2 regions of the Bordetella genomosp. 8 genome follow, and region 1 is predicted to be linked to the other one. Evidence: riboswitches for the same ligand, from Rfam matches in the RefSeq annotation. Region 1 holds a riboswitch; the other holds the start of a gene.
What was found. A riboswitch is a leader RNA that binds a small molecule or an ion and turns the genes downstream of it on or off. The one in region 1 is predicted to bind glycine.

Region 1 (3,228 bases):
GGGCGGCTACAACTTCCAGTGGGCCTGGGCCTCCGGCGTTGCCTGCGGCAGGGCGCTCTGACGCGCCGGCAGCGGCGCGATTTTTGCTCTCTTGCGCATCACGCGTGCGCCGTGCGGGTGAAAAGGACGCGCACCGACCGAAAAGGGACGCAACATGAATACGCACATACGTTCGCTGGCCGATGCCGGCGCCGGCAAGGCCTTGATGGTTGTCGTCCCCTTGCTTGCCGCGCTGGGCGCCTGGGGGATATGGCTGGCGCTGGAAGATAGCCATCCCCAGATCGCCGACGCCTGGCTGGGCGGCCTGATCGCCGCCGGCGCCACGGCCGCCGGCACGCTGCCGGTGATGTTCTCCCAGCGGCTGTCCGAACGGGTGCAGGACACGATGTTCGGTTTCGGCGCCGGCGTGATGCTGGCGGCAAGCGCATTTTCCCTTGTGGCGCCGGGCATCGAGGCCGCGCGCGAGCTCGGCGCCGGCCCGTGGGGCGCCGGCATGACCGTGGGCGCGGCCATCCTGCTGGGCGGGGCAGCCTTGCTTTGGCTGGAGCGCTGCGTACCGCATGAGCATTTCATCAAGGGCAAGGAAGGACATGACGCACGGATGCTCAAGCGCACCTGGCTGTTCATCTTCGCCGTCATGCTGCACAACCTGCCGGAAGGCCTGGCGATAGGCGTGGGATTCGGCGGGACCGATCCCATGCGCGCCGGCGCGCTGGCCACGGGCATCGCCATCCAGGACGTGCCGGAAGGCCTGGTCGTCGCCGTTGCCCTGCTGGCGGCGGGCTACGGGCGCACGTTTGCCGTGGTCCTGGGCATGGTGTCGGGCCTGATAGAACCGATAGGCGCGTTGGCCGGCGCCGCCGTGATGGCGTGGTCGACCGTGCTGCTGCCCTGGGGCCTGGGCTTCGCCGCCGGCGCGATGCTCTTCGTCATCAGCCACGAGATCATCCCCGAATCGCACCGCAAGGGGCACGAGGTCTTCGCCACCGGCGGGCTGATGCTGGGCTTCGTGCTGATGATGCTGCTGGACACCGCCCTGGCCTGAGTTGTATCCTTCGCCACGCTGTCACGCATCGTGCGGGAGAGAGCGGCACGCCCCGGCGCGCCGCCGCCGAAGGCGCAATTCGCCCGGAATCGCTCAGGCAACCCATACCGCAGCATGCCTTGCCCAGGCCGCGCCGCATCGGCGCCCCGGGTGAACACAGCGCTCTGGAGAGATCCGGCCACCCGTCGAGCGGTGCGCCCGGACGCCGAAGGTGCAAACCCGCCATTTTCCATATGCGCGGGGCAACTCTCAGGCAAAAGGACAGAGGGGCGGAAGCGTTTCAACCCGCCCACCGCTGCTGTCCGGAGCCTTTTCCATGTCGCATTCCCTGAAGAACACCCCCTTGGCGCAAGCCCATATCGATGCCGGCGCGCGCATGGTCGACTTCGGCGGGTGGAATATGCCGCTGGCTTATGGCTCGCAGCTGGAAGAGCACCACGCGGTCCGCCAGGACGCCGGCATGTTCGACGTTTCGCACATGCTCAACGTCGACGTCACGGGCGCCGACGCCATGGCCTTCCTGCGCCGCCTGATCGCCAACGACGTCGCCAGGCTGACGGCCACGCCCGGCAAGGCGCTGTACAGCTGCATGCTGAATCCGGAAGGCGGCGTCATCGACGACCTGATCGTGTATTTCTTCGCCGCCGACCGCTGGCGCGTCGTGGTCAATGCCGGCACCGCCGACAAGGACGTCGCCTGGATGCAACGCATCGCGATCGCCTCCCGCCTCGCCGTCTCGATCGCGCCGCGCCGGGATCTGTCCATGGTCGCCGTGCAGGGGCCGAATGCGCGCGCCAAGGTCTGGGCCGCGCGCCCGGCCTGGAAGGCCGATACGGAAGGGCTGACGCCTTTCACGGCCGCGCAATTCGGTACGGACACCCTGGTGGCGCGCACCGGTTATACCGGCGAGGACGGCTTCGAAATCGTGCTGCCCGCCACGGAAGTCGCTGCCTTGTGGCAGGACCTCGCGGCGCAGGGCGTGCGTCCCTGCGGCCTGGGCGCGCGCGACACGCTGCGGCTGGAGGCCGGCATGAACCTGTACGGCCAGGACATGGACGAAATGATCCAGCCCGCTCAGGCCGGGCTGACCTGGACCGTGTCCCTGAAGGATCCCGCCCGCGCCTTCATCGGCCGCGCGGCCATCGAGCAGTTCGGCACGCCGGCGGCCTTCCTGGGCCTGAAGCTGAACGAGCGCGGCGTCATGCGCGCCCACATGGCGGTGCGCACGGCCCACGGCGCCGGCGAAATCACCAGCGGCACGATGTCGCCCACGCTGGGCGTGTCGATCGCTTTCGCGCGCATGCCGCTGGACGTCAAGCCGGGCGATGCGGTCGAAGTGGACATCCGGGGCAAATGGGTGCCGGCCACCGTGTGCAAATTGCCATTCGTCCGCAACGGCAAAGCCGTCGAACAACCGTAAACTGGCGATGCCCATGCCGGCGCGTGCCGCATGGGCGGGGCGCGCATTACTTCTCCATCCATCCTCCATACGGTTTTTGAATTCTTAGGAGCTGCTTCCATGAGCCTGCCCACCGATCGCAAATACACCGAATCGCATGAATGGGTGAAAGCCGAAGGCGACGTGTTCGTCGTCGGCATCACCGACCAGGCCCAGGAACAACTGGGCGATCTCGTTTTCGTCGGCGACGTCAAGGTTGGCGCCAAGCTGGCCGCCGGCGATACGGCCGGCGTGGTGGAGTCGGTCAAGGCCGCGTCGGACATCTATGCGCCGGTCGCGGGCGAAATCGTCGCCTTCAACGACGCGCTGGAAGCCGATCCCGCGCAGATCAACGGCGGCGCCTATACCGCCTGGATTTTCAAGATCAAGCCGGACAATCCCGCCGATCTGGACAAGCTGCTGGACGCTTCCGGCTACGAAGCCCTGTAAGGCCACTTTTCAAGAGAAACCATGTCGCGCCCCCTCGACACGCATACCGATTTCATTCCCCGCCACATCGGGCCGTCCGACGCCGACCAGGCCGCCATGCTGCGCGCGCTGGGCGCGGACAGCCTGGAAGACCTGATCGGCCAGGTGGTGCCGCCGGCCATCCGCACCAAGGCGCCGCTGGCGCTGCCGCCGGCGCGCAGCGAACCGGACGTGCTGGCCGAGCTGCGCGACATCGCGCGCGGCAACCAGGTCTACCGCAGCTATATCGGGCAGGGTTATTACGGCACGCACACGC
Region 2 (3,228 bases), 1.2 Mb from region 1:
TCGATGTGGTGGGGACGTTCAGGCCGCCGTGACCGCCAGGCCGCGCTGCACGCCCGGGCGCGCCAAGGCACGGTCCAGCCACGCCTGCACGTTACGAAAGCGGTCGAAATCGACCACCTCGCGGGCTTCATAGAACCCGATCAGGTTGCGGACCCACCCGATCAACGAAATGTCGGCGATGCTGTAGTCCGCGCCCATCACCCAGTCCCGGCCCGCGAGCCGCTGGTCCAGTACGCCCAGCAGCCGTGCCGATTCGGCTGCATAGCGATCGCGCGGCCGCTTGTCCTCATAAGCCTTGCCGGCGAACTTGTGGAAAAAGCCGAGCTGTCCGAACATGGGCCCGACGCCGCCCATCTGCCACATCAGCCACTGGATGGTTTCGTAGCGCGTGTGCGGATCGGTGGAAAGAAACTGCCCCGACTTGTCGGCAAGATAGATCAGGATGGCGCCCGATTCGAACAGGGCCAGCGGCCGCCCGTCGGGGCCGTCCGGATCGTAGATGGCCGGAATCTTGCCATTGGGATTGAGCGAGAGAAAGGCCGGATCGTGGTTGTCGTTCGCCATGATGTCGATGCGATGCGGCTCGTAGGGCAGCCCCGTTTCCTCCAGCATGATGCCGACCTTCACGCCGTTGGGCGTGGGCAGGGAAAAGAGCTGCAGCCGGTCCGGGTGCAGCGCCGGCCAGCGTTTGAATATCGGATGATCGAGCATCACGGCGTTCCTCCAGGGTGTGTCGACGCACGTGCATGATATTCGCATCTGTGCAGGCCGCGTCGGGGAGCGCCGCGACATCGGCAACGCCGATCTTGTGCGGCGGGCTGCATTGGTGCTAATGTCCGGACGTTCTCGATCGTGGCACGGAAGAGATCGGTCATCACGACGACGCCGACGGAGCAACCGCCCCGGAAACTCTCAGGCAAAAGGACCGTGCGACGGGGAACATCTGGAGAGAGGCGCTGATCGCGCCCACCGAAGGGGAGCTTCGCCAAGGATGTACCAGGCGCGGGCGCAAACTCTCAGGTACATGGACAGATGGGGCATGGCGCCGGCCAACCGGCCGGCTATGTCGACCTCCACTGGACCATGTCATGCCACGCATCGCCATCATCGGCGCCGGAATCACCGGCGTCACGACCGCTTACGCCCTTGTCCGCCGCGGCCATGCGGTGACCGTATTCGAGCGCGGCCGCTATGCCGCCATGGACACTTCCTTCGCGAACGGCGGCCAGCTGTCGGCCAGCAACGCCGAAGTCTGGAACAGCCGTGCCACCATCCTGAAAGGCTTGCGATGGATGTTCACGCGCGATGCGCCACTGTTGCTCAATCCGCTGCCCAGCTGGCACAAATACACCTGGATCGCGGAATTCCTGCGACAGATACCCAGATATCGCGCCAATACGCTGGAAACGGTGCGGCTGGCGATCGCCGCGCGCGAGCATCTGTTCGAGATCGCCAGGCGCGAAGGGATAGATTTCGATCTGGAACGGCGCGGCATCCTGCACGTCTACGGGAGCAAGGAGGAGTTCGAGCGCGCGGCGGCGACGAACGCCCTGCTCCGGGAAGGCGGGCTGGAGCGCGATCCGGTCACGCCGGAAGAAATCCAGGCCATCGAGCCGGCGCTGCGGGGGCGTTTCCATGGCGGCTTTTTCACGCCATCCGACTCCACCGGCGATATCCATAAATTCACGCGCGGTCTGGCGGAGGCCTGCGCGCGGCAAGGGGTGGCGTTCCGCTACGACGCTGCCGTGAGCGCGCTCCGGCGCCTTGGCGCCAGTGGCGGGTCTGGCATCGCCATGGACTTCAGCCAGGGCGATGAAGTCGACACGGAAGCCTTCGACGCCGTCGTGGTGTGCGCGGGCGTCGCGAGCCGCCAGTTCGCCGCCATGGCTGGCGACCGCGTGAACATCTATCCGGTCAAGGGCTACTCCATCACCGTCTGCCTGGACGATGCGGAAAGCCAGGCGTCCGCGCCCTGGGTCAGCCTGCTCGACGACGCCGCCAAGATCGTCACCAGCCGGCTGGGGCGGGACCGATTTCGTGTGGCCGGCACGGCGGAGTTGAACGGGTACAACCGGGATATCCGGGCCGACCGCATCGCGCCGCTGGTGAATTGGACCCGCCGACATTTTCCCGGCGCTTCGACGGCGCGGGTGATCCCGTGGGCGGGGCTGCGTCCCATGCTTCCCAGCATGTTGCCCCGGGTCGGGCGCGGCCGGTCTCCGGGCGTGTTCTACAACACGGGGCACGGCCACTTGGGTTGGACCTTGAGCGCGGCAACGGCCGAGGCAGTGGCCGACGCGGTGACGCTTCCGCGCTAGTTCGCCGCGCGCAATTGCGTCAGCAGCATGCGCGCCGCCTGAGTGAGTGTGTCCACATCGCGCACGGCCAATAGCAGCCAGCGCCGCGTCCAGTCGTCGGTGAGTGGAATCAGCTTCAACTGCATCGACCGCGCATGCGGCTCTGCCGCGATGCGCGGCAGCACGCCGATGCCGCGCGTTGCGACCACCATGCGGCAGATCGCGTCGAAGCTGCGGACCTGGATGCGCAGTTTCATGGGCATATCCAGCCGCGTGCATTCCTGCGCCAGCAGGCTGGCCAGCGACGTGCTGGGCGGCAGGCTGACGTAGTCATACTCCAGCGTTTCCGCGAATGCGACGCTGGCGCGCGTGGCCAGCGGGTGGCTGTCGGGCACCACGAGCATGAGCTCGTCGCGCCGATAGGGGAAAGTCTGCAGCCCCGCTTCCGGCGTGCGTTCGCCGAAGATGCCGATGTCGGCGCGGTTCTCCGCCACGGCGGCGACGATGTCGCTGCTGTTCTGTTCTTCCAGGTCGATGCGGACGGCCGGATGTTCCGTCATGAACCGCGACAGGTCGTCAGGGAGGAACTGCGTGATCGACGACGTATTGGCCGCGATCCGAACCTGACCGCGCACGCCTTGCGCGTAATCGGACAGCGTGCCCGCCATCTGGTCGACTTCCTGCAGGATGCGTGTCGCGTGGGCCAGGCAGGCCTGGCCCGCATCGGTCAACTCCACGCCGGCCGCCTTGCGGAACAGCAGCGGCGAACCCAGCGCGGCTTCCAGATCGGAAATCCGCTTGCTGGCCGCGCCCACCGCCAGCCGCGACTGCCGCGCGCCCGCCGATATGCTGCCCAGCCGCGCCACCGAGACGAAGAGCGCCAGCGTCACCAGATCGATACGGGCCAGATTCATTCAATGCTCCACGTTCG

Region 2: linked by a shared signal. The riboswitch ahead of CAL12_RS25165 (D-amino acid dehydrogenase) and the one ahead of gcvT (glycine cleavage system aminomethyltransferase GcvT) in region 1 are both predicted to bind glycine.

What each region holds. Positions count from the first base shown of each region.
Region 1 covers NZ_CP021108.1:581,038-584,265, forward strand. Annotated here, with positions in the region: gene CAL12_RS02640 (NAD(P)/FAD-dependent oxidoreductase) at 1-61, shown strand, start outside; gene CAL12_RS02645 (ZIP family metal transporter) at 155-1,045, shown strand; glycine riboswitch at 1,069-1,165, shown strand; glycine riboswitch at 1,200-1,320, shown strand; gene gcvT (glycine cleavage system aminomethyltransferase GcvT) at 1,362-2,465, shown strand; gene gcvH (glycine cleavage system protein GcvH) at 2,565-2,933, shown strand; gene gcvP (aminomethyl-transferring glycine dehydrogenase) at 2,955-3,228, shown strand, end outside.
Region 2 covers NZ_CP021108.1:5,567,577-5,570,804, reverse strand. Annotated here, with positions in the region: gene CAL12_RS25170 (glutathione S-transferase N-terminal domain-containing protein) at 19-714, opposite strand; glycine riboswitch at 849-938, shown strand; glycine riboswitch at 941-1,035, shown strand; gene CAL12_RS25165 (D-amino acid dehydrogenase) at 1,089-2,318, shown strand; gene CAL12_RS25160 (LysR family transcriptional regulator) at 2,315-3,211, opposite strand.